DNA from 3 places in the Serratia rhizosphaerae genome. Region 3 is predicted to be linked to each of the others. Evidence: predicted binding sites of a transcription regulator. Region 3 holds the regulator's gene; each other region holds the start of a gene.

Region 1 (10,045 bases), 370 kb from region 3:
CAGCGCCGGCGGCGGCGGCAGCGCGCTGACGCAGTGCAGTTCGCCGAACGGCCCGAGAATTTCATCATCGACAAAGCGATACTCGGCACCGTCGTGGTTCAGCTCCTCACGCAGCGCCATCAGCAGTTCGGCGTCTTCATACTCATGACGCGCGATCACCCCAAGGCCATACATCAGCTTCAGCCGCACCGACAGTTCCCCCAGGGGGCCGGCGCCGGACAACAGCGGCTCGACGGCATATTTCACCGCATAGTCGTCCTTGCGGAACACCTGCACCACCAATACGTTCAGCGCTTCCGCCAGCAGCTCTACCGCCGCAATCAGGAAACTGCGTACCGTTTTGCCGGCGTTCAGCTTTTCCAGAACCTGGTTTTCAAATGCCTGTGCTTCTTCCATCGTCGCTGTTCGAAAGGCGTAAGGGAGGCCGTCAATGGCGAACTCGGGCTGCAGGAGCGCAGCAGGCTGCGCCCGTGTGTTCATCATCACGCGCTACTTTTGCATGGCGTTATACACAGCTACGGCCTGTTCCACAACCTCGCCGTCTTCCGGCAGACCGGAAATTTGCGCCAGCGCGGCTTTCGGCCCGCGTTCGCTCAGCAGCTGCGCCAGTTCCTGCGCCTGCGGATCCTGGGCGCTGCGGTAATGCATGGCGGCGGCAACGCCCTGAATCAGGTTGGCGTGCGGCAGAGCATACTCCAGCGTGCCCAGCAGCGGCTTGATCAGGCGGTCGCCGGCGCTCAGTTTACGCAACGGCTGGCGCCCCACGCGCTCGACGTCGTCGTGCAGGTAGGGGTTTTCAAACCGGCTGAGGATTTTCTCGATATAGGCCGCGTGTTTTGCCGGCTCAAAGCCGTAGCGCTTGATCAGCACCGCGCCGCTCTCCGCCATCGCCCCCTTCACCACCTGGCGCACCGCCGGGTCGAGAATTGCGTCGCGGATGGTCTGCAGCCCGGCCTGCTGGCCCAGATAGGCGGTAATCGCGTGGCCGGTATTGAGCGTGAACAGTTTACGTTCGACAAACGCCATCAGGTTATCGGTCAGCTCCATGCCGGCAATCGCCGGCGGCGCGCCCTTGAACTGGGTCTGGTCGACGATCCATTCGCTGAAGGTCTCCACCGTTACCGCCAGCGGATCGTCGCTGCCCGCTTCCGCCGGCGGCACGATGCGATCCACAGCGGAATCGACGAAGCCGACATGCTGCTCCGCCCACGCCTGCTCTTCCGCCGACAGTTCGGCGAAGACGTGCTGTTTCAGCTGGCTGGTGCCGCGCACCATGTTCTCGCAGGCGATAATATTCAGTGGTTGCTCATTGCCCTGGCGGCGGCGTTCGCTTAGCCCTTTAGCGATCGTGCCGGCAATTTTGGCCAGAATCTGCGGGCCGACGGCGGTGGTGACAATATCAGCGTCGGCGATCAGCGCCACCGCGTCATCGCTGCCGCTGTTGACCGCGTTGACGTTATTCACCGTTTCCGTGCGTTCTTGCTCGCCGACGACGCGCACCGGGTAGCTATGGCGTTGATTGAGCGCGTCCAGCACCGTCTGGTTAACGTCGGCGAAAGTCAGTTCGGCATGCGCATCGGCCAGCAGTTTGCCGATAAAGCCGCGGCCGATATTACCGGCGCCAAAATGTAATGCTTTCATAGTGATAACCTTCTTAAATATGACAAGGGCGCAGCCTGTCGCCGCGCCCTTATGGGATTTAGTCTTTCTTGCCGCTGAGCAGCTCCAGCACTTCCTGCACGCTTGTCGTATTCGCCAGGCGCTCGATCACCGTATCGTCGTCCAGCGCATTGGTCAGGCTGGTAATCACCTGAATATGTTCGTTATTGCGCGCGGCGATGCCGATCACCAGGCGGGCCACCTCATCCTCTTCCTCGCCGAAGCGCACGCCCTGCGGGTACTGGCAGAACACCACCCCGGTGCGCAGCACGCGGTCTTTCGCCTCAATGGTGCCGTGCGGCACGGCGATGGATTCCCCCAGATAGGTGGAGGTGAGCTTTTCACGCTCCAGCATCGCCGGCACGTATTCCGCCTCGACGTAGCCGCCTTTCACCAGTTGCTCGCCGGCAAAGCGGATCGCCTGCTCTTTATCGCTGGCCTCCAGGCCGAGGAACACGTTGCCCTCGCCCAGTTTGAACAGCGTCGGTTCGTCGTCGGCGGCGCTCTCTTCCGGCGCGGCGGCCGCCGGCTGCGGCTGCTGAGACGCGCCGTCGTTGGCGGCCAGCAGACGCGCGGTCAAGTCGCTGTACAGGTTGCTGTCGAGGAAGTTGGTCAGCGAGATATGCTGCGCCTGTGGCGCATGACGCATCGCGCGCTCCGTCAGGTCGCGGTGGGTGATCACCAGATCCACGTCGTCCGGCAGGTTGTTGATGGCGCTGTTGGTGACCGAAATGCTGCTCAGCCCGGCGTCGGCCACTTTCTTGCGCAGCACCCCGGCGCCCATGGCGCTGGAGCCCATGCCCGCATCGCAGGCCACGATGATTTTACGCACGGTGCTCAGGTCGCCGTCCAGCGCGGCGCCGGCCGGTTGGCCGCCTTTCGCCTGCGATTTCATGTCGCGCATCCGGCGGGTTGCTTCTTCCAGATCGTCCTCTTCTTTCACTTTTGAGGTTTTCAGCAGGAAGCCGGCAACCACAAAGGAGACCACAAAGGCTGCGAAGATTGCCGCCAGGTTGGCGAAATAGGCGCCCTTCGGCGTCATCGCCAGCACCGCCAGAATCGAGCCGGGCGACGCCGGAGACACCAGCCCGCCGTTCAGCATCGTCAGCGTAAACACGCCGGTCATGCCGCCGAGGATCACCGCCAGAATCAGGCGCGGGTTCATCAGCACATACGGGAAGTAGATTTCGTGAATTCCGCCGAAGAAGTGGATGATCGCTGCGCCGCCGGCGGACTGCTTGGCATTGCCGCGGCCGAAGAACATATACGCCAGCAGCACGCCAAGCCCCGGGCCGGGGTTGGCTTCAATCAGGAAGAACACGGATTTGCCGGCTTCGGTCGCCTGCTGAATGCCCAGCGGCGAGAAGATGCCGTGGTTGATAGCGTTATTCAGGAACAGGATTTTCGCCGGTTCGACAAAGATCGAGGTCAACGGCAGCAGGTTATGCACCACCATCACGTGGACGCCCGCCGCCAGCAGTTTGGACAGCGCTTCCACCAGCGGCCCGATGCCGAGGAAGGCCAGAATCGCCAGCAGCATGCCGATAATGCCTGCGGAGAAGTTATTCACCAGCATTTCGAAGCCGCTTTTGATCTTGCCGTCCACCCAGCGGTCAAAATGCTTGATGGCCCAGCCGCCCAGCGGGCCGGCGATCATTGAGCCGAGGAACATCGGCATATCAGCGCCGACGATCACCCCCATGGTGGTGATGGCGCCGACCACGCCGCCGCGCTCGCCGCCCACCAGTTTACCGCCGGTGTAGCCAATCAGCAGCGGCAGCAGGTAGGTGATCATCGGGCCGACCAGCTTGCCCAGCGTTTCGTTCGGCAGCCAGCCGGTTGGAATAAACAGTGCGGTAATGATGCCCCAGGCGATAAACGCGCCGATGTTCGGCATCACCATATTGCTGAGGAAACGGCCAAAGTTCTGCACTTTAACCTTAATGTCTGGTGAAAGCATAAAACACACCCCTATTGTGAAGCGGTAATAGCATTACGCGCCGGCGAATAAGAGCGCGCATTATTGTTGTTACGATCCAGCCGCTTGGTGCTGTCTGTGAGGCGGACTCTAGCACGCTCGGTTGACAACGCGTACCTCACGGAAATTTTGTGACACAAGTCACCAAAATGACCGCAAAACACCACCCTACACAGTGATCATAGTCACATTTTTGTCGTGTAAAAAAGCAACACCGCGGCAATTCCGACCGAAACACGCCCTTTTATGTGACTTAAATCACATTTAGTCTTTTGTTGTTTGTTTTTATATTGTGATGTTAGTCACAATTTATTTTCACTGCGCTAACGCCTGGCGGCAAATGTTGCGGTCATCCCGTGCCGGCAGGCGACATCGTGGAGAAACAGGGCGTCTGCCCGTAAGAAAGTTACAACGCGGAATTATCGTGAAGTGTAGTACAGAAACCACCCGGCGCTGTGTATCCTGCCAGGTTCCTCGCGGACGCTTTAGCGCCATTCTTGTCCGTTTGCCCCCCTCACCCCATCTCTTTTGTTCTTTATCCCGTAGGATATCGTCATCAAAATCCACCAAAGGTCACATACCGATGAAAGACGTTATTATTCTTTGTGTTAATTAAAAAACGAAAAATCCATCACCGTAGTGAGAAAAATAATCTCATCAAACCATAACATGGCCTACTGCAGCCTGACGAAAACTGCCAGAAGGCATCTTTTCGCGCCTAAAGACACACTTGGTTTTATATTCACCCACTTACTCAAAAAATAAAAAACAAAATCACAAAAAGAAATAAAACCTTAAAACCCACAACAATAAAAAACGAAAAAACAAACAAAAAAAACATATTAAACAATCGATTACAAAAAACAAAAACAACAAATAGAAAATAAAACAAATGCGGCACTATCAGCATGCAAATAATTCAAATAGCAATATATAGTCATTGATAATTACGTCATAACCATTCGATATGCATATTAAAAAAATATTTATCCATCCTAATTATCCAGTTAGGATTTTTTTTACCCTTCCGCTAGAAAGCCGCCACGGGCTACCTATACTTTCTCTCTACCTTACTATTTTGTTTTTTATTTATTGCATTTTTTACGGGAGAGAAATATGCCACACATCACGACGTCGAATTTAAACAAGTTAATTACGCGTGTCAGAAAAGCCCAGGCGATATTCGCCGACTATTCTCAAGCGCAGGTTGACAGAATTTTTCATGCCGCGGCCCTGGCGGCGGCTGATGCCCGCATCCCACTGGCGCAGCTGGCGGTTGACGAGTCAGGCATGGGGATCGTTGAAGATAAAGTCATGAAGAATCAATTTGCTTCCGAGCATGTCTATCATGCCTACAAGGATGAGGTGACCTGCGGTATTCTGGCGGAAGATGACGCCTTCGGCACCCTGACCATCGCCGAGCCGATCGGGGTTATTTGCGGGATCGTCCCCGCCACCAACCCGACGTCGACGGTCATTTTCAAGGCGCTGATCAGCCTGAAAACCCGTAACGGCATTATTTTTTCTCCTCACCCCAGAGCCAGCAAGGCCGCCAATAAGGCGGCGGAAGTGATCTTGCGCGCTGCGGTAGACGCCGGCGCGCCGCCCGATATTATCGGCTGGCTGGACAGCCCCACCGTCGAGATGGCGGATCGGTTGATTCACCATCCGCAGGTGGATCTGATCCTGGCGACCGGCGGCCCCGGCCGCGTAAAAGCCTCATACAGCTCCGGCAAACCCGCCATCGGCGTAGGCGCCGGCAATACGCCGGTCGTGGTCGATGAAACGGCGGATATCAAACGCATGGTCGCCTCCGTGTTGATGTCCAAAACCTTCGATAACGGCATGATTTGCGCCTCCGAACAGTCGGTGATCGTCGTCGACGCCGTGTATGACGAGGTTCGTGCACGCTTTGCCGCCAACGGCGGCTATCTGCTGCCGGAAGCGCAGCGGCAGGCGGTGCGCGACATCATTGTGAAAAATGGCCGCATCAATGCCGACATCGTCGGTCAATCCGCATTGAGAATCGCCGAAATGGCGGGTATTGAGGTGCCGCCCAACACCAAAGTGCTGATTGGCGAGGCAACCGAGATAGGCGAGAGCGAACCGTTCTCCGGCGAGAAACTCTCCCCGCTGCTGGGCATGTATCGCGCACAGCACTTCGATGACGCCATCAATAAAGCCGTCGCCCTGGCCGCGTTTGGCGGCGCCGGCCACACCTCTTGTCTGTATACCGATCAGGATAATCAGAAGGCGCGCATCGCCTGCTTCGGCAGCCGGCTAAAAACGTCGCGCATTCTGATCAACACGCCGGCATCCCAAGGCGGCATCGGCGATCTGTATAACTTTAAACTGCCTCCGTCCATGACGCTGGGCTGCGGCTCCTGGGGCGGTAACTCCGTTTCAGAAAATATCGGTCCCAAACACCTGCTCAATCGTAAAACCGTGGCCAAGCGCGCGGAAAACATGCTGTGGCACAAACTGCCGCAGGCCATCTACTTCCGCCGCGGCGCCTTATCCTCCGCACTGAAGGAGGTCGCCGTACAGGGCAAAGCCAGACGCGCGTTTATCGTCACCGGCCCGTATCTGTTCAGCCAGGGGTTCGTCAAGCCGGTGCTGGCCATTCTGCATGCGCAAGGCGTGGAAACCGATGTATTCGCCGAGGTGGGCGCGGAGCCAACCCTGACGATGGTTAACGCCGGCGCCCAGCGCATGCAGCAATTTAAACCGGACGTGATTATCGCGCTCGGCGGCGGTTCGCCGATGGATGCCGCCAAGGTGATGTGGATGATGTATGAGCATCCCGACGTCAAATTCAGCGATCTCGCCCTGCGTTTTCATGACATCCGCAAACGCATTTACACTTACCCCAACACCCGGATAAAAGCCCGGCTGATCGCCATCCCCACCACCTCCGGCACCGGTTCGGAGGTCTCGCCGTTCGCCGTCGTCACCGACGAGGCCAGCGGACAAAAATACCCGCTGGCCGACTATGCGCTGACGCCCGATATGGCGATCGTCGATGCCGATCTGGTAATGAATATGCCCAAAACCCTGTGCGCCTACGGCGGTATGGATGCCATCACCCATGCCGTGGAAGCCTATGTCTCGGTGCAGGCCAACGAATATGCCGACGGGCAGGCGCTGCAGGCACTGAAGCTGCTGAAGGAGAGCCTGCTGCTCAGCTATCAGGCCGGCGCGCAAAACCCGCGGGCGCGGGAACGGGTGCACAATGCCGCCACCATCGCCGGCATCGCCTTCTCCAATGCGTTTCTCGGCATCTGCCACTCCCTGGCGCACAAGCTGGGGGCGGAATTTCCCATCGCCCACGGGCTGGCCAACGCCATGCTGCTGACCAACGTCATTCGTTACAACGCTAATGACGGCCCTGCCAAGCAGACGGCCTTCAGCCAGTACGATCGCCCGCAGGCCCGCTGCCGCTATGGCGAAATCGCCGATCATCTGGGGCTGGCCGCCGCCGGCGACAGCGCAGAGCAAAAGGTCGAGAACCTGCTGACGTGGCTGGAGGGATTAAAGGCGGAACTGGCGATCCCGGCTTCGCTGCAGGAAGCCGGCGTCGATGAAACGCATTTTCTGTCGGTACTGGATAAGCTGGCGGTTGACGCCTTCGATGACCAGTGCACCGGCACCAATCCGCGCTATCCGCTGATTAAGGATCTTCGGCAGCTCCTGCTGGACTGTTTTTACGGCCGCTATTACAGCGATGCGCCCGACGTCGAGCGCCAGCGCGCGGTGAAAGAAAAAGAGGCCGTCAAAGTCACGGACTAACGCTAAATGCGCCCTGCTGGTCAGGGCGCATGTCCGGCAGGCTTAACGTACCACCTCATTGATGGCTTTCTGTGCGTTCTGCAGATCCTGCTGCTTCGCCGCCAGATTGGTCATCATGGCGTTATACTGCGCCACCTGCTGCTGATTGCGGAACTGCACGCCGCCGTTGTTAAAGCTGACCTGATTGCCCTGCGCCTGCAGGAAATCCCCTACCTGCACCAGTTCCTGGATAAAGCCGGCCGCTGCCGGAATGGTCGGCATCAGCGCGTTGGCCGGTGCGGTGACGATTTTGTCATAGGCCTGGTTATACACTGCCTTCAGATCGTCCGGCTGCTTCAGCGCCGTACGGGCGCTGTCCGCCTGCGACTTGGCGGTCTGTATCTGCTGCCCCAGCAGATTGAGCGTGCCTATCGACTGCTGCAGCCCGTCGCGCTTGCTGATGTAATCCTGCGCGGTGCGGATCTGGCTCACCTGATCGATCGCCGGTGTCAGACTGGCGTCAACGGATTTGGTTAACTGCTGTGAAAATGCGACTAAAATTGCGTAATCGCCGGCATAGTTGCCAAACTTCTGCTTTTGGTCTTCGCTCAGCGTCGGTATTTTCACGCCGCTGCGCATTACGGTGTTTTGCAGATAGTCGATAAATGCCTTGCGCTGCTCCGGCTCTTTATCGCCGCAGGCGGTCAGCTGCATCACCACCAACAACGCCACAATCGGCGCCAACCAGCGCATTACGCCTTTGCTCTGAATCCCTACCGCCATGTGAAATAACTCCCGTGATAAACGTGTCTTTTCATCAGCTTCCTGCCTTTTTCGCTCTCCCTGCGCCTATAAGAATAGAACAACTGATGCGGGTTAGATACGCGATTTACCGATCGCCGCGGCAAAAAGGCGTAAAAAAAGGCGCCCGCAGGCGCCTTCGTTCCTCACCACGCAGACTTACTGCAGCACGGAGATATCCGCCACCTGCAGGAACAGCTCGCGCAGTTTGCTCAGCAGCGTCAGGCGGTTAACGCGCACTTCTTCATCTTCCGCCATCACCATCACGCTTTCGAAGAACTCGTCGACGGTTTCACGCAGCGCCGCCAGCTCCACCAGCGCTTCCTGGTAGCGGCCTTCGGCGAAGTACGGCTGCAGCTTGTCGCGCAGCACCACCAGGTGCGTCGCCAGCTTCAGCTCCGCCGGCTCTTTCAGCACCGACGCGCGCACCTGTTCGAACAGGGTGTCGGTGGATTTGGCCAGAATGTTGGAGACGCGCTTGTTCGCCGCCGCCAGCGCCGCCGCTTCGTCCAGCGTGCGGAAGTGGCTCACCGCTTTCACCCGGGCGTCAAAGTCCGCCGGCTTGGTCGGACGACGCGCCAGCACCGCCTGAATGGTGTCGACCGCGTGGCCTTCTTCCTGATACCAGGCGCGGAAACGGCCCAGCATAAAGTCCACTACCTCATCCACCACCTTGGCGTTGGTCAGCTTGCTGCCGTACAGGCGCACCGCTTCTTCCGTCAGGGTCTGCAGGTCCAGCGGCAGGTTCTTCTCAACGATGATACGCAGCACGCCCAGCGCCGCACGGCGCAGCGCAAACGGGTCTTTGTCGCCTTTCGGGTGCTGGCCGATGCCGAAGATGCCCGCCAGGGTGTCCATCTTGTCGGCGATCGCCAACGAACAGGCGACCAGCGACTGCGGCAGCGCATCGCCGGCAAAGCGCGGCTGATACTGCTCGTTCAGCGCGACGGCCACGTCTTCCGCTTCGCCGTCGTGACGCGCATAGTGCATGCCCATCACGCCCTGGGTGTCGGTAAATTCGAACACCATGTTGGTCATCAGGTCGCACTTCGACAGCAGGCCGGCGCGGGTGGCGTGGTTGACGTCGGCGCCGATCTGGCCGGCAATCCAGCCCGCCAGCGCCTGAATGCGGTCGGTTTTGTCACGCAGGGTGCCCAGTTGCTTCTGGAACAGGACGCTCTCCAGCCGCGACAGGTTGTCTTCCAGACGCTGCTTGCGGTCGGTGTCGAAGAAGAACTCGGCGTCAGCCAGACGCGGGCGCACCACCTTCTCGTTACCGGAGATGATTTGCTGCGGATCTTTCGATTCAATATTGGCGACGAAGATAAAGTTCGGCAGCAGTTTGCCCGCGGCGTCGTACACCGGGAAGTACTTCTGGTCGCCCTTCATGGTGTACACCAGCGCTTCCGCCGGCACCGCCAGGAATTTCTCTTCAAACTTCGCCGTCAACACCACCGGCCATTCCACCAGCGACGCCACTTCTTCCAGCAGGCTGTCGCTCAGATCGGCCTTGCCGCCAATCTTTTGCGCCGCCAGCTCGGCGTCGCGCTTGATGATCGCCTTACGCGCTTCATAATCCGCCACCACTTTGCCGCGTTCCAGCAGGATTTGCGGATACTGGTCGGCGTTATCCAGGGTGAATTCCGGCTCGCCCATAAAGCGGTGGCCGCGCACGGTGCGCGCCGACTCGATGCCCAGCACGGTGCCCGGGATAAGCTCATCGCCCAGCAGCATGGTCACGGTATGCACCGGACGCACGAACTGAGTCTCCTGGTCGCCCCAGCGCATCAGTTTCGGAATCGGCAGCTTCGCCAACGCGGCGCTGACCATCTCCGCCAG
Region 2 (10,045 bases), 540 kb from region 3:
TGGCGGCGGCCTCATTTATCGGGGTACTCAGAATTTAACATGGGGAAGTGTGTGTCTACCGCAGCAGTGATAAACAGCGAATTGCTGGCAGAGCAGGTGTTACGCGACACCTTTGGCTATCAACAATTCCGTCCGGGACAACAAACGATTATCGACGCGGCGACCCGCGGCCAAGACTGCCTGGTGGTGATGCCGACCGGCGGCGGCAAATCGTTGTGCTATCAAATCCCGGCGCTGATGCTGGAGGGACTGACCCTGGTGGTCTCCCCGCTGATCTCCCTGATGAAGGATCAGGTGGATCAACTGCTGGCCAACGGCGTGGCGGCGGCCTGCTACAACTCGACGCAAACGCGCGAACAGCAGTTGGAAGTGATGGCCGGTTGCCGCAGCGGCGCGATTAAAATGCTGTATATCGCCCCTGAACGCCTGATGATGGACAGCTTCCTGTCGCTGCTCGACAGCTGCCCGCCGGCGATGCTGGCGGTGGACGAGGCGCACTGTATTTCCCAGTGGGGCCACGATTTCCGGCCGGAATACAGCGCGCTTGGCCAGCTGAAGCAGCGCTTCCCGGCGATGCCGGTGGTCGCGCTGACGGCGACCGCTGACGAGACCACGCGCAATGACATTTCGCGCCTGCTGGCGCTGCAGGATCCGCTGATTCAGGTCAGCAGCTTCGACCGGCCGAACATCCGTTATACGCTGGTGGAGAAGTTTAAACCGCTCGATCAGCTGTGGCGCTTTGTGCAGGACCAGCGCGGTAAAAGCGGCATTATCTACTGCAACAGCCGCGCCAAGGTGGAAGACACCGCCGCCCGTCTGCAGAGCCGCGGCCTGAGCGTGGGGGCATACCACGCCGGCCTCGACAACGCGCGGCGCGCACAGGTGCAGGAAGCCTTCCAGCGCGACGATCTGCAGGTGGTGGTGGCCACGGTGGCGTTCGGCATGGGGATCAACAAGCCCAACGTTCGTTTCGTGGTGCACTTCGATATTCCGCGCAACATTGAGTCCTACTATCAGGAAACCGGCCGCGCCGGCCGTGACGGCCTGCCGGCGGAGGCGATTCTGCTGTATGACCCGGCCGATATGGCCTGGCTGCGCCGCTGTCTGGAGGAGAAGCCCGCCGGGCAGCAGTTGGATATCGAGCGTCATAAGCTCAACGCCATGGGCGCCTTTGCTGAAGCGCAAACCTGCCGGCGTCTGGTGCTGCTCAACTACTTTGGCGAAGGCAAACAACAGGCCTGCGGCAACTGCGATATCTGCCTCGACCCGCCGAAGCGCTATGACGGGCTGGAGGACGCGCGCAAGGCGCTGTCGGCGATTGGCCGCGTCGGCCAGCGTTTCGGTATCGGCTACGTGGTGGAAGTGCTGCGCGGCTCCAATAATCAGCGCATCCGCGAGTTCGGCCACGACAAACTGCCTGTATACGGCATCGGTCGCGATCACACCACCGAACATTGGATCAGCGTGCTGCGCCAGCTGATCCATCTGGGCTTTATTACCCAGAACGTCGCCATGCACTCGGCGCTGCAGCTGACTGAAGCCGCACGTCCGGTACTGCGCGGCGAAGTGGAGCTGCAGCTGGCGGTGCCGCGTATTCAGAGCCTGAAGGCGCGCGGCGGCGCGGCGCAGAAATCCTACGGCGGCAACTACGACCGCAAACTGTTCGCCAAGCTGCGCAAGCTGCGTAAATCGATCGCCGATGAAGAAAATATTCCGCCGTACGTGGTGTTTAACGACTCGACGCTGCTGGAAATGGCGGAACAGATGCCGATCCGGGCCAGCGAACTGCTGAGCGTCAACGGCGTCGGCCAGCGTAAACTTGAACGTTTCGGCGCGCCGTTTATGGCGATGATCCGCGACCATATGGATAACGATGAGGATTAATCATGCTGATGCTGTTTCTGACCGTCGCGCTGGTGCACCTGATCGCCCTGATGAGTCCGGGGCCTGATTTCTTCTTTGTGTCACAGACCGCCGCCAGCCGATCGCGCCGCGAGGCGATGATGGGCGTGCTGGGCATCGCCCTGGGGATCGTGGTGTGGGCCGGCGTGGCGCTGATGGGGCTGCACCTGATTCTGGCGAAGATGGCCTGGCTGCATCAGATCATTATGGTCGGCGGCGGCATCTATCTGTGCTGGATGGGCTGGCAACTGCTGCGTTCGGCGCGCGCCAGGCGCGGGCAGCCGGCGGCGCAGCCTGATGAGGCGCAGGTGGCGCTGGCCAAGCCGGGCCGCAGTTTTATCCGCGGTTTTCTCACCAATTTGTCCAACCCGAAAGCGGTGATCTACTTCGGCAGCGTGTTTTCGCTGTTTGTCGGCGACAGCGTCGGCGCCGGCGCGCGCTGGGGGCTGTTTCTGCTGATCGTGGCGGAAACTTTTGCCTGGTTCAGCCTGGTGGCGATGATTTTCGCCCTGCCGGCGATGCGCCGCGGCTATCAGCGGCTGGCGAAATGGATCGACGGCCTGGCGGGCGTCCTGTTCACCGGTTTCGGTTTGCACCTGATTTTTACTCGTTAAACGGGCGACGGCAGCGGAAGGAAAGCATGTCATGACGGCGTTTATACTCAGCCCCGATGAATGGCTCACGCGTGAAACCCAGTTTGCGGCCTTTGCCACCGGGCCACTGCTGGATTTCTGGCGTCAGCGTCAGGAGGGCGAGTTCAGCGGCGTCGACGATGTGCCGATCCGCTACGTGCGCTTTAGCGCGCCGCAGCACCAGCGGGTGGTGGTGATAAGCCCCGGCCGCATCGAAAGCTATGTGAAATATCCGGAAGTCGCCTACGATCTGTTTCAGTGCGGCTACGACGTGATGATTATCGATCACCGCGGGCAGGGACGTTCCGGGCGTCTGCTGGCGGACAGCCATCGCGGTCACGTGGTGAACTTTGCCGATTACGTCGAAGACTTTACGCGTTTTTATCAGCAGGCGGTGCTGCCGCTGGGGTATCGCCAGCATTTCGCCCTGGCGCACTCGATGGGCGGCGCGATTCTGGCGCAGTTCCTCGCCCGGCAGCCGCAGGCGTTTGCCGCCGCCGCGCTGTGCGCGCCGATGTTCGGCATCTTTTTACCGATGCCTGACTGGATGGCGCAGCGTATCCTGAACTGGGCGGAAAAGCGGCCGAATGTGCGTGATTACTACGCGGTGGGCACCGGACAATGGCGGCCGCTGCCGTATGTGGTCAACGTACTGACCCACAGCCGTGAACGCTACCGGCGCTCGGTGCGTTATTATGCCGACTACCCGGAGCTGCAGGTGGGCGGACCGACCTACCACTGGGTGCGGGAAAGTATTCAGGCCGGGCAACAGGCGATTGCCGAGGCGAAGGACATCACCACGCCAATCTTGTTATTGCAGGCCGGTGAGGAACGGGTGGTTGATAACCGTTCGCACCAGGCTTTTTGTCAGGCACTGTCAGACGCGGGACACCCTTGTGAAGGGGGCGAACCGTGGGTTATCCAGGGCGCGCGCCATGAGATCCTGTTTGAGCGGGACGCTATGCGCGCCGAAGCGTTGAACGCAATCCTGCGTTTTTATGCCCAACACGCTTTCAGCGGCGCTGATGCCGCCGACAACTCCATTAGAGGTTGAACGTATTTATGTATCATGTTGTTGCTTCCGACCTGGATGGCACCCTGCTGTCCCCTGACCATACTTTGTCGCCTTATGCCAAGGAGACGCTGCAGCTGCTGACGCAGCGCGGCGTGCACTTTGTGTTCGCCACCGGACGTCACCATATCGATGTGGGACAAATCCGCGATAATCTCGGCATCAGCGCGTTTATGATCACCTCCAACGGCGCGCGGGTGCACAACACCGCCGGCGAACTGATCTTCAGCCATAACCTGGACGGCGATATTGCCCGCGATCTGTACGGCATCGTCCATAACAGCCCGGATATCACCACCAATGTCTACCGCGACGATGACTGGTTTATCAACCGCGAAAGCCCGGAGCAGAAGGAGTTTTTCCGCGAGTCGGTGTTTAAATATCAGCTGTTTGAGCCGGGCTTGCTGGAAACTGACGGCGTCTGCAAGGTGTACTTCACCTGCGACGACCACGAGCAGTTGCTGCCGCTGGAAGAGGCGATTAACGCGCGCTGGGGCGACCGGGTGAACGTCAGCTTCTCGTTCCCGACCTGTCTGGAGGTGATGGCCGGCGGCGTGTCGAAGGGGCATGCGCTGGAAGAGGTGGCGAAAATCATCGGCTATTCGCTGAAAGAGTGCATCGCGTTCGGCGACGGCATGAACGATCTGGAAATGCTGGCGATGGCGGGCAAGGGCTGCATTATGCGTGACGCGCATCAGCGCCTGAAGGACAAACTGCCGGAGCTGGAGGTGATTGGCTCCAACGTGGATAACGCGGTGCCGCATTATCTGCGCGAGATGTTCCTCTCCTGAGTGATGCAGGCGGGGACGCCCCCGCCCGCATTGACAACGTCGCTGGCCTGCCGGCCAGCCGCGTGTATTACCGGTGTTGCCCCTGTTTTTGCAGGAACTGCACGCCTTTGTCCGGGAAGTCGGTGAATACCCCGTCAACGCCGGCCTGGTTATAAATCACGTCGTACAGCTGATTGACGTCGGTGACGTACTTCGGCAGCGCGTCGGCGCGGATGGTAAACGGATGTACCGCCAGCTTGTTGGCGTGCGCTTCTTTCACCATATCAGTCAGTACGATGTGGCCCGGTTTGGATTTCTCGGCTGCCACCAGCATATGGTAATCAGGCCCGATGCCGTCGGCATACTGGGCGATCTGCTTCATCGCACCCGGCTTGAACATCCAGTCGTAGTCGTAATTGACCCACTTACCGTCGGCGTTCTGCTCGTAGGTTTCATTCCAGTCGTTATAGGCGATCAGCTGCACCAGCTTCAGGTCCATGCCCAGCTTCGGCTCCAACTGGGTTTTGATGCGTTTCAGCTCGTTGGCGTCGAAGCACTGCAGGTACACATTGTCATTTTTACCGGTATAGCCGTACTGCTTCAGCACCGCCAGCACCTTGCTGGAAATATCTTTCCCTTCCTGCTGGTGGAACCACGGCGCCTTGATTTCCGGATAGATGCCGATGTTCTTGCCGGTTGAGTGGTTCAGGCCCTGCACGAACTCAATCTCTTCCTGGAAGGTGTGGACGCGGAAATCGGATTTACCCATCGGGAAGCGGCCCGGGTAGCTCTGCACCTGCTTGCCGTCTTTGATATCAAAGCCTTCGGTGAACTTCAGCGATTTGATCTCGGCCAGGGTAAAGTCGATGGCGTAGTAGCGGCCGTCTTTGCGTGCGCGATCCGGGAAGCGTTGGGCGACGTCGGTGACGCGGTCCAGGTAGTGATCGTGCAGCACCACCAGTTCGTCGTCCTTGGTCATCACCAGATCCTGCTCGAGGAAATCCGCGCCCTGCGCGTAGGCCATGGCCTTGGCCGGCAGCGTGTGTTCCGGCAGGTAGCCGCTGGCGCCGCGGTGGGCGATCACCACCTTGTCGGCGGCGAAGGCGGCGCTGCTGAGGGTAGTCGCCAGAATAATCCCTGACAGCAGGGCTTTAACGTGAGTCCGCATAGTCTTCTCCTTAAGTGGCAGGGCAGCCGCAGGCGGCATCGTTGCCAGTGGGTGGGGAATAAAAAGGCCGCGGTGCGGCCTTTGGGTATATACCCGTCATACGCCAAGTGACCGGTGTGTTGGCGGCGCTCAGTCACCCGAATCGCTTACCTGAGTAAGCTCATCGGGATACCTTCTCTTGCCGCCTTCCTGTCACCCGAGTTGTTTCGGGTATAGTGCGTGGTTTTCGTGACGATTAGCCGCGTTTCGCCGCAATGTCTGCGTGATGTTTCTTCTCGTTCAGCATGGTCAGCAGCAGCAGGAAGACTGCGGCGATGCTGCCGCCGATCATCACCATAAAGCCGCCGTCCCAGCCGAAGAAGTCCACGGTGTAGCCGACGATGGCGCTGGCGGCGACCGAGCCGCCCAGATAACCGAACAAACCGGTGAAGCCGGCGGCGGTGCCTGCGGCCTTCTTCGGCACCAGTTCCAGCGCGTGCAGGCCGATCAGCATCACCGGGCCGTAAATCAGGAAGCCGATGACCAGCATACAGAGCATATCGATCGTCGGGTTGCCCGCCGGGTTCATCCAGAAGACGATGGTGGCGATGGTGACCAGCGTCATAAAGAAGACGCCGGTGGCGCCGCGGTTGCCTTTAAACACTTTATCTGACATCCAGCCGCACAGCAGGGTGCCTGGGATACCGGCATATTCGTACAGGAAGTAGGCCCAGGAGGACTTATCCAGCGCGAAGTGCTTCACTTCTTTCAGGTAGGTCGGCGACCAGTCCAGAATGCCGTAGCGCAGCAGGTAAACGAACACGTTGGCGACCGCGATATACCACAGCAGTTTGTTCGGCAGGATGTACTGCATGAAGATCTGCTTGGCGGTCAGTTCTTCTTCCGCTTTTTCGCTGTAATCGTCCGGGTAGTCGTTTTTGTACTCTTCCACCGGCGGCAGGCCGCAGGACTGCGGCGTATCGCGCATCAGACCAAAGGCGATCAGGGCCACCAGAATGGCGCCGAAGGCCGGCATGTACAGCGCGGCGTGCCAGTCGTTGAACCAGGCCATGCCGAGCAGGAACAGCAGCGGCGGCAGGCCGCCGCCGACGTTATGTGCGCAGTTCCAGATGGAGACGATCTGGCCGCGTTCTTTCTGCGACCACCAGTGCACCATGGTACGGCCGCACGGCGGCCAGCCCATGCCCTGGAACCAGCCGCACAGGAACAGCAGCACGAACATCACGGCGATGCTGGAGGTGGCCCACGGAACAAAGCCCATAAACAGCATGACGCAGGCGGCCAGAATCAGACCGGCGGGCAGGAAGACGCGCGGGTTAGAGCGGTCGGACACCGAGCCCATGATAAATTTGGAGAAACCGTAAGCGATGGAGATCCCTGACAGGGCGAAGCCCAGGTCGCCGCGGCTGAAGCCTTCCTCGATCAGATACGGCATCGCCAGGGTGAAGTTTTTACGTACCAGATAGTACGCGGCGTAGCCGAAGAAAATTCCCATAAAAATTTGCCAGCGCAGTCGGCGATAGAGCGGATCTACCTTGTCGACCGGCACACGAGAAGTGTGTGCGGCTGGCTTAAAAATACTCAACATGAGCGCCTCCGATTGGCTTTATCAGTATGACACGCTCAGAGCAGGCGTTCTGAGTCGTGTTTGAGCGGATATCTAAAGTGTTGCTTTTTGTTCTATAACGAGCGCCATGCTAGACAAAACCCCTGGTTGGCTCTGTGATGGATGGCGCATTTGTTACATTTTTATAAAACAACGGCGAATTTTGAGCGATTCGTTAACGTTATGAAATAGACAAAGCCAAAAAAGTCGTGATGACGATCACATAAGTGGATTTTTATAGACATTTCTCTTTCGTTTTATGTTCGTTATTGTTCCTTATCAAACAAATTCCACACTAACTATGGATCAATAGCCCCATAATCAGCGTCATTGGGGGTGGAAATGAGCCACGCTTCACCGGTAACTGAAACGGATGTCATCATTATAGGCGGCGGCGCGACCGGCGCCGGCATTGCCCGCGACTGCGCGCGCCGCGGCTTACGCTGCCTGCTGCTGGAGCGTCACGATATCGCCACCGGCGCCACCGGGCGCAACCACGGCCTGCTGCACAGCGGCGCGCGTTATGCGGTGACCGACGGCGAATCCGCCCGCGAGTGCATTGAAGAAAACCGCATTCTGAAACGTATTGCGCATCACTGCATCGAGCGCACCGATGGCCTGTTCATCACGCTGCCGCAGGATTCGCTGGCGTATCAGCAACAGTTTATCCAGGCCTGTCGGCAGGCCGGCATTGACGCACAGGCGATTGATCCGCAGCAGGCGCTGCGCCTGGAGCCGGCGGCCAACCCGGCGCTGATCGGCGCCGTGCGGGTGCCGGACGGCACGGTCGATCCTTTCCGGCTGACCGCCGCCAATATGCTGGACGCGCGCGAACAGGGCGCGCAGATCCTGACCTACCATCAGGTGGTGGGGCTGTTGCGCGTGGGCGATCGCGTGCGCGGCGTGCGCGTTTACGACCATCAGCAGCGGCGTCAGTATGAAATTCATGCCGAGGTGGTGGTCAACGCCGCCGGCATCTGGGGCCAGCAAATTGCCGAATACGCCGATCTGCGCGTACGCATGTTCCCGGCGAAGGGGGCGCTGCTGATCCTCGGCCATCGCATTAACAACATGGTGATCAACCGCTGCCGTAAACCGGCGGACGCCGACATTCTGGTGCCGGGCGACACCATCTCGCTGATCGGCACCACCTCGACGCACATTGATTACGACCAGATCGACAACATGCTGGTGACGCCGCAGGAAGTGGATACGCTGATGCGCGAAGGGGCGCTGCTGGCGCCCGCGATGGCGCAGACCCGTATTCTGCGCGCCTATGCCGGCGTGCGGCCGCTGGTGGCCAGCGATGACGACCCGTCCGGGCGTAACGTCAGCCGCGGCATTGTGCTGCTCGACCATGCGCAGCGCGACGGCCTGGAAGGCTTTATCACCATCACCGGCGGCAAGCTGATGACTTACCGGCTGATGGCGGAGTGGGCCACCGACCTGGTGTGCGAAAAACTCGCCGTCAACGCCCGCTGCACCACCGCGGAACAGGCGCTGCCCGGCTCGCGTCAGTCGGCGGAAGAAACCGTGCGCCGCGTGGTGTCGCTGCCGGCCAGCATCCGCGGTTCGGCGGTGTATCGCCACGGCGACCGCGCCGGATTGGTGCCGGCCGAGAATCGCCTCGATACCAGTCTGGTGTGCGAATGCGAAGCGGTGACCGCCGGCGAAGTACGCTACGCGGTAGAGTCGCTGACGGTCAATAACCTGGTGGATTTACGCCGCCGCACCCGCGTGGGAATGGGCACCTGTCAGGGCGAACTGTGCGCCTGCCGCGCCGCCGGCCTGCTGTCCCGTTTTAATGTCAGCACGCCGCAGCAGTCCATCACCCAGCTCTCCCACTTCCTGAACGAACGCTGGAAAGGCGTGCGGCCGATCGCCTGGGGCGATGCGCTGCGCGAAAGCGAGTTCACCAGTTGGGTCTATCAGGGACTGTGCGGGCTGGATGCGTGCGGCGACGGCAAACAGGAGGCGGATGATGCAATTTGACGTCGTAGTGATCGGCGGCGGGCTGGCGGGCTTGAGCTGCGCGCTGCGTTTGAGCGAGCAGGGCCGGCGCTGCGCGGTGGTGAGCAACGGGCAGAGTGCGCTCTATTTTGCCTCCGGTTCGCTGGATCTGCTGGCGCAGTTGCCGGACGGCACGCCGGTGGCGGCGCCGCTCGACGCGCTGCCCGCGTTGGCGCAACAGGCGCCGCAGCACCCTTACAGCCTGATGGGCGCGTCGCAGGTGGCCGCGCTGGCGAACGAGGCGCAGCAGCTGCTGCAGCGCTGCGGCCTGGCGATGCAGGGCGACAGCCGGATGAACCATCTGCGCGTTACGCCGCTGGGCACGCGGCGGGCGACCTGGCTCAGTCCGCAAGCGGTGCCGACCACGCCGCTGGACGCGCCGCTGCCGTGGCGCAGCATCGCGCTGCTGGGCATCGAAGGCTTTCTGGATTTCCAGCCGCAGTTGGCGGCCAGCTCGCTGCAGCGCCAGCAGGGCGTTGACGTTCTTGTCGGCTATCTGCATCTGCCGGCGCTCGACCGTCTGCGCAATAACCCCAGCGAATTTCGCGCGGTCAATATCGCCCGGGTGTTGGATATGCCGGAACAACACGCCGCGCTGGCGGAGGAAATCCGGCGGCTGGCGGACGAGGCGGAGGCCGTATTCCTGCCGGCCTGTCTGGGACTGGAGGATGACCGCGCGCTGCAGGCGCTGCAGCAGCGGCTGGGCAAGCCGGTAATGCTGTTGCCGACCTTGCCGCCTTCGGTATTGGGCATGCGCCTGCACCAGGCGCTGCGTCAGCGTCTGGTGCAGCTGGGCGGTGTGCTGATGCCCGGCGATCGCGCGCTGCGCGCCGAGTTTGACGGCGGACGGGTGACGGCGCTGTATACCCGTAACCACGGCGATAT
Region 3 (10,045 bases):
AGCGCACTCAGCAGCGAGCAGCAGAAAATCACCAGCGGCTCACGCCCCTGCATATAGCGCCCCACCAGCCAGCCGGTGCCCAGCGAAGAGATCCAGATCCCCAGGCCGCCTGCGGCCACCACCAGGCTGGACATGCCAAGCGCCATACCGCGCTGCTGAACCAGAAATTTAGGCAACCAGGCCATCAAGCCGTAAGACGGAATGTTGATACAGAAAATCGCCACAAACAGCAGCAGCACAATCGGCGTTTTCAGCAAGGTGCGGTAGGTATTGCCGGCGCCGTCCGCCGAACGCTGCGCCGCCCGCGGCGGATTCGGCACCAGCCACAGCACGCAGGCGGCAACCGCAAAAGCCAGTAGGCCAAGCGCCGAGAAAGAGCCGCGCCAGCCGATATGCTCCAGGCAGTACACCGCCACCAACGGCCCGGCGGTCATCGCCAGGCCGGCGGAAGAGAGCAAAATCGACTGTGCGAAAGTGCGCTGCTCCAGCGGAAAGTTGGCGACCACCGCTTTGGCGCATGAGCAGGGATAGCCGGAATGCCCCATCCCCGACAGAAAGCGGAACGTCACCAGCAGCCCCAGGCCAAAGCCCAGTAGGCCGAAGCACAAGGCGAAACCACCCAGCAGCAATAAAGAAGCACACAGCACCTTCTTAAAACCGAAGCGGTCGTTAAGCCAGCCGGCCGGAATTTGAAACAATGAATACGCCAGGAAGAATACGCCGGTGACATAGCCCAGCTGTTCCGCCGGCAGATTAAATTCACGCTCAATCGGCAACAGGGCAAACCCCATCACAGTTTTATCTATATAAACAATCACATAACCGACAAAAAGCAAAAAAATCATTAAAGCTCGCGGCTTCATGGCTGGACTCCCCTGTATTGCACGTCGGCAGACGGGCTGCATCAACGAAATTGTGATCCTTATCACTTATAGTTTTAATAACAGCGACTTAAGTCGCCACTAATGACGTTAGCGTCTTTACCTTGGCGGCATAAGATGCAATTTTGTTCAGGGTGATAGTTTTTACTGATAGGGAGATGAACGTGCGCTACCTGCCAAAATTGCAGCAGCTTCGGGTTTTTCAGCAGGTGATTCGCAGCGGCAGCATTCGCGGCGCGGCGCGCGCGCTGCAGCAATCCCAGCCGGCGGTCAGCCGCAGCCTGCGTGAACTGGAACAGGCGTTGGACACGCAGCTGATTATTCGCAGCAATCAGGGCATGACCCTGACCGAAAGCGGTCGCATTTTCGCGGTGCGGATGCAGTTTATTCTGGAAGAGCTGCAGCGTGCGGCGGATGAGATTCAGCAGATCAGCCAACACTCACAGGGGACAGTGGCGATGGGGCTTTCTTCACTGCTGGCGCTGACGGTGCTGCCGATGCTGGCCGACGCGTTCCGAAAACAGTTCCCGCAGGTAAATCTGGTGCTGCAGGAAGCCCAGCTCTCCACCCTGCTGCCCGCGCTGCGCGAAGGCCGGCTGGATTTCGCCGTCGGTTCCATCAGTCCGGAACTGCCTTTAGAAGATCTGGTGCGCGAGCCGCTGTTCAATGCGTCATTTTGCATCGTCGCCCGCCGCGGTCATCCGCTGGCCAACGCTCGCTCGCTGGATGCGCTGCGCCAGGCCAAATGGCTGCTGCCGGAAACCGATATGGGCTATTACCAGCATCTGCAATCCGTGCTGGGTGATTTTTATCAACAGCTGGAAACGCCGCCGGTGCGCTCGGACTCTGTCATCTGCGGCCTGAATATGGTGCTGGCGTCTGACTACCTGACCATTGTGGCGCGCGCGATGGCGCGTCCGCTGCATTTGCAGGAACAGGTGGTCACGCTGCCGATTGATACCCTGCCGCAGGCGCAGTATTGCGTGCTCTATTCGCAGAGATCGCCGCTAACCGTAACGGCGCGGCGTTTGCTGGATTTGCTGCACGGCCAGTGTCAGCGCTACGCCTGGTAAACTTATTCCACCACGCGGATTTCGAAACTGTGGGTCACCGTTGCCGCCTGACTCAACATCAGCGATACCGAGCAGTACTTTTCAGCAGACAGGTTGACCGCACGCTCCACCACCTTGTCACTCAACCCTTTACCGCTGACGATAAAGTGCAGATTGATCGCGGTAAAAGTACGCGGCGCCTCATCCCGCCGCTGCGAGCTGAGTTTCACCTCGCAGTCACGCACGTCATTGCGGCCCTTTTGCAGAATCGACACCACATCGATCGCGCTGCAACCGCCCACCGACATCAGCACCATCTCCATCGGACTCGGCGCCTTTTCCCCGGCGCTACCATCCATTAACACCTGATGACCTGACGCGGACTCACCGAGGAAGGTCAATCCTTCCACCCATTTCACTCTTGCCTGCATACTGCTCACTCCGGTTAATTTCTTAAAATCAGACTACGCTTTCGCGCTGAAACTGGCAATGGAACCTGATGCCGGTCATGCTGAAGCGAGACAACAGAAGACACTCGCCTCACTCTATGCTACAAACAAACCGCAATAACTCTTTTTGGACACCGACTTTCAGGGATCTGCCCAAGGAAAGCATCTTAAATGAGATGTTAACAGAATGTAGCTTGCAGCACTGACAGCAAGTTAATATGCTAGGGCAATAGCGTATTTTACGGCACGCCTCAAAACCTGTTTATAGCCCGCATGCATTACCGGTTATCAACGCGTTTAACAGGGAGCTCCGATCCCTGTGTTACAAAGGCAGCGATTACAACAGAGGATAATAGCGAATGGTTCTCGGCAAACCGCAAACAGACCCGACTCTCGAATGGTTCCTGTCTCATTGCCATATCCACAAATATCCATCCAAAAGTACGCTGATTCACCAAGGTGAAAAGGCTGAAACGCTCTACTACATCGTGAAAGGCTCCGTTGCGGTGCTGATTAAAGATGAAGAAGGCAAAGAGATGATCCTGTCCTATCTCAACCAGGGGGATTTCATCGGCGAGCTTGGATTATTTGAAGAAGGCCAGGAGCGCAGCGCCTGGGTGAGAGCGAAAACCGCCTGTGAAGTAGCTGAAATTTCCTATAAGAAATTCCGTCAGCTGATCCAGGTCAACCCGGATATTCTGATGCGCCTTTCCGCGCAAATGGCCAGCCGCCTGCAGGTCACCTCAGAGAAAGTGGGGAACCTCGCCTTCCTTGACGTTACCGGCCGCATTGCGCAAACCCTGCTGAACCTGGCGAAACAGCCGGACGCCATGACCCACCCTGACGGTATGCAAATTAAAATCACGCGTCAGGAAATTGGTCAAATCGTCGGTTGTTCACGCGAAACGGTCGGCCGTATCCTGAAAATGCTGGAAGATCAAAACCTGATCTCCGCGCACGGCAAAACCATTGTTGTTTATGGCACGCGTTAATTAATCAGAAAACGGCGCATTCGCGCCGTTTTTTATGCCGGTAGCGGCTTATACCGCATTCACCACATCCTGCACCGCACGTTCAAAACGCGCCATCCCCTCTTCAATATCCTGCAGCTCTACCACCAATGACGGCGCAAAGCGGATAACGTTAGGCCCGGCGTTCAGAATCATCACGCCATGCGCGGCGGCGGCGGCCAGGAAATCCCGCGCCTTATTCTGGTAAGCCGCACTCAGCTCGGCGCCGATCAACAGCCCCATGCCGCGAATATCGCTGAAAATACCGTACTTGTCGGCCAACTGCTGCAGTTTCTCCACGTAGAGCGCATGACGCTGCGCGATACCGTCCAGCACCTGCGGCGTGTTGATCACGTCCAGCGCCGCCTCGGCCACCGCGCAGGCCAACGGGTTGCCGCCGTAGGTGGTGCCGTGCGTGCCGACCTGCATGGCAGAGGCAATCTCCTCGCTGGTCAGCATCGCGCTGACCGGGAAGCCGCCGCCCAGCGCTTTAGCGGTGGTCAAAATATCCGGCGTCACGCCGTAATGCATATAGGCGAACAGCTTGCCGGTACGCCCCATGCCGCTCTGCACCTCATCAAACACCAGCAGCGCCTGGTGCTTATCGCACAGAGCGCGCACGCCCTGTAGGAACTCGGCGTCCACCGGCGTAATGCCGCCTTCGCCCTGAATCGGCTCCATCACTACCGCGCAAGTGCTGTCATCCATCACCGCCTTGACCGCCGCCAGATCGTTGTACGGCACATGCACAATATCGGCCGGCTTTGGCCCGAAGCCGTCGGAATACTTTGCCTGCCCGCCGACCGAGACGGTAAACAGCGTCCGGCCGTGGAAGGCGTTATAGAAGGCGATAATTTTGGTTTTGTACGGGCTGTGACGGGTAATGGCATAGTGGCGCGCCAGTTTGAAGGCCGCTTCGTTGGCCTCCGCGCCGGAGTTGGCGAAAAAGACCCGATCGGCAAAGGTGGCGTCAATCAGTTTGCTGGCCAAACGCAGCGCCGGCTCATTGGTGAACACATTACTGGTATGCCACAGGGTTTCGCTTTGCTGCTGCAGCGCCGCCACCAATGCCGGGTGGCAGTGGCCCAGCGCAGTTACGGCGATGCCGCCGGAGAAGTCGATATACTCCTTCCCTTCGCTGTCCCACACGCGGCTGCCCAGACCTTTGACCGGCACAAACTGCGCCGGTGCATAAACCGGCAAAATCACCTTATCGTACGTGCTGCGGTTCACCGCGTATTTTTCCGTCATTATTGGGTTCCACCTCAAGAGATTGGTTTTTTAATAGCGCCAGCAAAGTGACAATATAATCACAAAATATGCATAAAAAACCAATTAAGGGCAAACCAAAATCGCCAATCATAACGAAAAATTTATAACCGATTAACTTTTAAGGAAATTACTCAGCAGCACGTGCCCCTGCTCGCTAAGGATGCTCTCCGGATGGAACTGCACCCCTTCCAGCGCCAGTGTGCGGTGGCGAATCCCCATAATCTCATCGCGTACGCCGTCACGCTCGCTCCAGGCGGTAACCTCAAAACAGTCCGGCAGCGTTGCTGCGTCCAGCACCAGCGAATGGTAGCGCGTTACCGTCAGAGGATTGTTCAGCCCGCGAAAAACGCCGCGGTCCGTATGGCGAATTGCCGAGGTTTTGCCGTGCATCACTTCGCGCGCGCGCACCACATCGGCGCCGAATGCCTGCCCCAATGCCTGATGCCCCAGACAGACGCCGAGAATCGGCAGCTTACCGGCAAAATGCGTAATGGCCGCCAGCGAAATACCGGCCTCGTTCGGCGTGCAGGGGCCGGGGGAGATCACCAGATGCTGCGGCGCCAGCCTGTCAATATCGGCCAGCTGCAGTTCATCATTGCGCTTTACCAGCACCTCGGCGCCAAGCTCGCAAAAGTATTGATAAAGGTTGTAGGTAAAAGAGTCGTAGTTATCGATCAGCAGCAGCATGGCGGTTCAACGGCCTATGATTTGGGGAGTAATTTCCTGGTACAACAAGACGGCAACCGCCTCAGCCCGGGAGCTTACCGCAGTAAGCCGCCGGGGTGAAGGCGGTTGCCGATGCATTACGCGAAGAAAAGATTACTTTTTACGGCCGCCCATAATCGAACCCAGCACGCCGCGCAGGATCTGCTTGCTCAAATCACGCGCCATGCTCTTGGCGGCGGTTTGTACAATGCCGTCGCGCTTGCCGCCGCGCGGGCCGGTGGAGCCGAACAACAGCTCATTCAGGCTGCCCATCAGGCCGCCGCCGTTTTGTTGCTGGCCGGCCTGCGGCGCGGCTTTATCCACCGCTTGCGCATCCTCGCCCACGGTGGCGAAGCCTTCGGACGACAGCTTCTCATAGGCCGATTCGCGATCCACCATCTCTTCATAGCGGCCGTACAACGGCGATTTATTGATGGCGCTGTTCAGCCCTTCCGCCCCCAGCATGCCCATTTTGGACTCCGGCGCGATCACCATCGCACGCTCCACCACGTTGGGCCGTCCTTTCTCATCGAGGAACGACACCAGCGCTTCCCCGACGCCCAGCTCGCCAATCACCGTTTCCGCATCAAAATCCGGGTTGGCGCGCATGGTCTGCGCCGCAGCCTTCACCGCCTTCTGGTCGCGCGGCGTAAAGGCGCGCAGCGCATGCTGAACGCGGTTGCCCAGCTGGCCAAGCACGCTGTCCGGAATATCCAGCGGGTTTTGCGTCACAAAATAGACGCCGACGCCTTTGGAACGGATCAGGCGCACCACCTGCTCAATTTTGGTCAGCAGCGCCGGCGGCGCATCGTTGAACAACAGGTGCGCCTCGTCAAAGAAGAACACCAGTTTCGGCTGTTCCGGGTCGCCCACTTCCGGCAGTTGCTCAAACAGCTCCGCCAGCAGCCACAGCAGAAATACCGAATAGAGTTTCGGCTGGTTAATCAGCTTATCGGCCGCCAGCAGATTGATCATGCCATGGCCGTTGGCATCGGTCTTCATCAGATCGTTGATGTCGAGCATCGGCTCGCCGAAGAACAGGTTGGCGCCCTGCTCCTCCAGCGTCAGCAGGCCGCGCTGGATGGCGCCGACCGACGCACTGGAGATATTGCCGTACTGGGTTTTGAACTGTTTGGCGTTGTCGCCGACGTACTGCACCATCGCGCGCAGATCTTTCATATCCAGCAGCAGCAGCGCATTGTCGTCGGCAATTTTAAACACCAGCTGCAGCACGCCGCTTTGCACCTCATTCAGATCCAGCAGACGCGCCAGCAGCAGCGGGCCGAGATCGGACACCGTGGCGCGGATCGGGTGGCCCTTCTCGCCGTAAATATCCCACGGAATAATAGTGCTGGCCTGCGGCTGCCAGTCGGTCACGCCGATCGCCGTCAGCCGCGCCTGCAGTTTTTCATTCGGCACCGCCTCGGTGCCAATCCCCGACAGGTCGCCCTTCACGTCCGATAAAAACACCGGCACGCCGATGCGTGAGAACTGTTCGGCCATTTTTTGCAACGTCACGGTCTTACCGGTACCGGTCGCACCGGTAATCAGGCCGTGGCGGTTGGCCAAGGCGGGCAGAATCGCCAGATCCTGAACGGGTTTACCGTCTTTCATCGCCTTGGCGATAATCCGTGCTTCACTCATTTACTGTTCCTTTGATGACGCTAACGCGGCGCAGATGCGCCTGTGATGCCATAAAGCTATAAGCGCGACGGAAGCTCGTCAAGCGCTTAGCCGCGCAGCCCCAGCTGTTCTTTCAGCGATTTCAGGTAGCGGCGGCTGACCGGCACCGCATCGCCGACCGACATAATCATCTCCGCGGCCCCGCCTTCTTCAAAACGAATTTCCCGCACTTGCTCCAGATTCACCAGATACTGGCGGTGACAGCGAACCAGCGGCGTGCGGCTCTCCAGCGTGCGCAGCGTCAGTTCGGTAAAGCACTCCATGCCGTCGTTACGCACCACATACACGCCGCTGGCGCGCGAGCGGATGGCGATCACCTCGTCAAAACGCAGCAGATAAATCCGGCTGTGCCCGGCGCAGGGGATATATTTCAAATAGCCGGCGCTTTCCGGCAGTGCAGCGATATCCTGCGCCGTATGACGCTGCTGCAGACGCTGCAGGGTTTTCTGCAGCCGCTGCGGCTCCGCCGGCTTCAGCAGGTAGTCAAAGGCGTGCTCCTCAAACGCCTGCAGCGCATACTCATCGTACGCGGTGAGGAATACAATATGCGGCATCCGGTTGGGATCGAGCATGCCGACCATCTCCAGGCCGCTGATGCGCGGCATCTGGATATCCAAAAACACCACGTCCGGCTGCAGCCGGTGGATCTGGCTGATGGCCTCAATCGCATTTGCACATTCGCCGATAATGCACACCTCCGGCTCGGCGGCCAGCAGATGACGCAGGTTGTCGCGTGCCGACGGCTCATCATCAACAATCAATATATTCAGCATCAGGCGGCGCCCTCCAGTGGAACATGCAGTGTAATGCGGGTGAACGCCTCCGGTTCACAGCTGACCCGCACGCCATACTCTTCGCCGTAGCGCACGCGGATACGCCGGTCCACCAGGCTCATGCCCAGCCCGTCGCCCGGCGTTTTTTCCTGATACAGGCCGGCATTGTCCGTGACCTGCAGCAGCAGGCGCCCGCCCTCGCTGCGGGCGTCGATGGTGATGCGCCCGGTACCCAGCAGCTGCGAGGTGCCGTGCTTGATGGCGTTTTCCACAATCGGCTGCAGGGAAAACGCCGGCAGACGCACCGCCAGCAGGCGGTCCGGCAGCGACACCACGATCTCCAGTCGATCGGCAAAGCGCGCCTGTTCAATTTGCAGATAGGCGTTAACGTGTTCAATCTCGTCCGCCAGGCTGACTTCGTCATCCGAACGCTTGAGATTCTTACGGAAGAAGGTCGACAGATACTGCACCAGTTCGCAGGCGCGATCTCCGTCGCGGCGAATCACCGCCACCAGCGTATTTAGCGCGTTAAACAGGAAATGCGGATTCACCTGCGCATGCAGCAGCTTGATTTCCGACTGTGCCAACAGCTGTTTATGCCGTTCATACTGGCCGGCCATAATCTGCGCCGACAGCAGGCTGGCGATGCCTTCTCCCAGGGTGCGGTTGATGGTGCTGAACAGCTTGCTTTTCGGCTCATACAGCTTGATGGTGCCGATCACCCGCTGATTTTCGCCACGCAGCGGAATGACCAGCGTCGACCCCAGCTTGCAGTTGCCGCTGATCGAACAGCTGTAGGAGAGTTCATTGCCGTCGGCATACACCACTTCGTTATTATCGATGGCGCAGCGGGTATGGGCCGACGAGATCGGCGTGCCCGGCAGATGGTGATCGTCGCCGATGCCGATAAACGCCAGCAGTTTGTCGCGATCGGTGATCGCCACCGCGCCGATACCCAACTCCTGATAAATCACCCGCGCCGCCTTCATGCTGTTTTCCCGGTCGAACCCCTGACGCAAAATGCCTTCGGTGCGCTCGGCCAGCTTCAGGGCTTTGGAGGAAAACGCGCTGGTGTACTTTTCAAACATCGCCCGCCGGTCGCGCAGGATCTGCATAAACATCGCCGCGCCCACGGTGTTGGCAACCAGCATCGGCAACACGATATAGCCTACCAGACGCAGCGCCTCGTCAAACGGACGGGCGATGGCGAGAATAATGCCCATCTGCAGGATTTCTGCGGCCAGAGTGACGCCAGCGACAAACAGCGGATTAAACAGCAGGTCGAGACGGCCGCGCCGCAGCGCCAGGCTGTGCACCAGCCCGCCGACCAGGCCTTCTGCCACGGTGGACACCGCGCAGGCCACGTCGGTCATGCCGCCGAGGGTATAGCGATGCATCCCCCCGGTCAACCCGACCAGAAACCCGACCGACGGCCCGCCCAGCAGGCCGCCCAGCACCGCGCCGATAGCGCGCGTGTTGGCGATCGAGTCCTGAATATGCAGGCCGAAATAGGTGCCCATAATGCAGAATACCGAAAAAATCACGTAACACAGCAGCTTGTGCGGCAAGCGGATGGTGACCTGCATCAGCGGAATAAACAGCGGGGTTTTACTCAACAGATAGGCGATCACCAAATAGACGCACATCTGCTGCAACAGCAACAGCACCTGATCAAATTCGTACATCACAACAACGCACCCTGAACGAGAGGAACATCAAAACGCCGGCTATCCGGTCTGATTATCTGCGTTGATTACACCATGAGCAGGGCAGGAAAACAGTGATGCAGGCGAGGCTTCAGAGGGCGACAAACAGAAACCGGCCCCGTGCGGGGCCGGCCGGGGCGATTATGGCATCACCTTCGCCGACAGAATCACAATCGGCTTGCTTGGTACATTTTGATAAGGACCGACGTTGCCGGTCGGTACCTGAGAAATCTTGTCGACCACTTCCATGCCCTTCACCACTTTACCGAACACCGCATAGCCAAAGTCGCGCTGGCCGTGGTCCAGGAAGGCGTTGTCCGCTACGTTCAGGAAGAACTGGCTGGTGGCGCTATCCTTATCGGCAGTACGCGCCATGGAAATGGTGCCGCGCAGGTTGCGCAGGCCGTTATCCGCCTCATTCTTGATCGGCGCTTTGGTGCTCTTTTGCTGCATATCCGCCGTGAAGCCGCCGCCCTGAACCATAAAGCCGGGGATCACGCGGTGGAACACGGTG

What was found. Region 3 encodes CRP, which controls carbon source genes, mostly activating them, when cyclic AMP is high. Its sites were predicted from a motif close to ATGTGANNNNNNTCACAT; they were not measured.
Region 1: a site for CRP is predicted at 3,884-3,901, ahead of FO014_RS09710 (PTS mannitol transporter subunit IICBA). Genes of this name have one in related genera too.
Region 2: a site for CRP is predicted at 7,358-7,375, ahead of glpT (glycerol-3-phosphate transporter). Genes of this name have one in related genera too.

What each region holds. Positions count from the first base shown of each region.
Region 1 is NZ_CP041764.1:2,084,100-2,094,144, forward strand. Features, by position in the region: gene FO014_RS09700 (MltR family transcriptional regulator) at 1-396, opposite strand, end outside; gene FO014_RS09705 (mannitol-1-phosphate 5-dehydrogenase) at 490-1,641, opposite strand; gene FO014_RS09710 (PTS mannitol transporter subunit IICBA) at 1,700-3,619, opposite strand; gene adhE (bifunctional acetaldehyde-CoA/alcohol dehydrogenase) at 4,754-7,426, shown strand; gene FO014_RS09720 (DUF3053 domain-containing protein) at 7,469-8,188, opposite strand; gene glyS (glycine--tRNA ligase subunit beta) at 8,366-10,045, opposite strand, start outside.
Region 2 is NZ_CP041764.1:1,910,069-1,920,113, reverse strand. Features, by position in the region: gene recQ (ATP-dependent DNA helicase RecQ) at 52-1,884, shown strand; gene rhtC (threonine export protein RhtC) at 1,887-2,516, shown strand; gene pldB (lysophospholipase L2) at 2,548-3,588, shown strand; gene yigL (sugar/pyridoxal phosphate phosphatase YigL) at 3,597-4,397, shown strand; gene glpQ (glycerophosphodiester phosphodiesterase) at 4,465-5,544, opposite strand; gene glpT (glycerol-3-phosphate transporter) at 5,780-7,132, opposite strand; gene glpA (anaerobic glycerol-3-phosphate dehydrogenase subunit A) at 7,493-9,142, shown strand; gene glpB (glycerol-3-phosphate dehydrogenase subunit GlpB) at 9,132-10,045, shown strand, end outside.
Region 3 is NZ_CP041764.1:2,451,634-2,461,678, reverse strand. Features, by position in the region: gene FO014_RS11390 (MFS transporter) at 1-791, opposite strand, end outside; gene FO014_RS11385 (LysR substrate-binding domain-containing protein) at 1,046-1,954, shown strand; gene FO014_RS11380 (OsmC family protein) at 1,957-2,364, opposite strand; gene crp (cAMP-activated global transcriptional regulator CRP) at 2,742-3,374, shown strand; gene argD (bifunctional acetylornithine/succinyldiaminopimelate transaminase) at 3,423-4,643, opposite strand; gene FO014_RS11365 (aminodeoxychorismate synthase component II) at 4,776-5,351, opposite strand; gene FO014_RS11360 (helicase HerA-like domain-containing protein) at 5,484-7,013, opposite strand; gene btsR (two-component system response regulator BtsR) at 7,100-7,825, opposite strand; gene FO014_RS11350 (sensor histidine kinase) at 7,825-9,510, opposite strand; gene ppiA (peptidylprolyl isomerase A) at 9,673-10,045, opposite strand, start outside.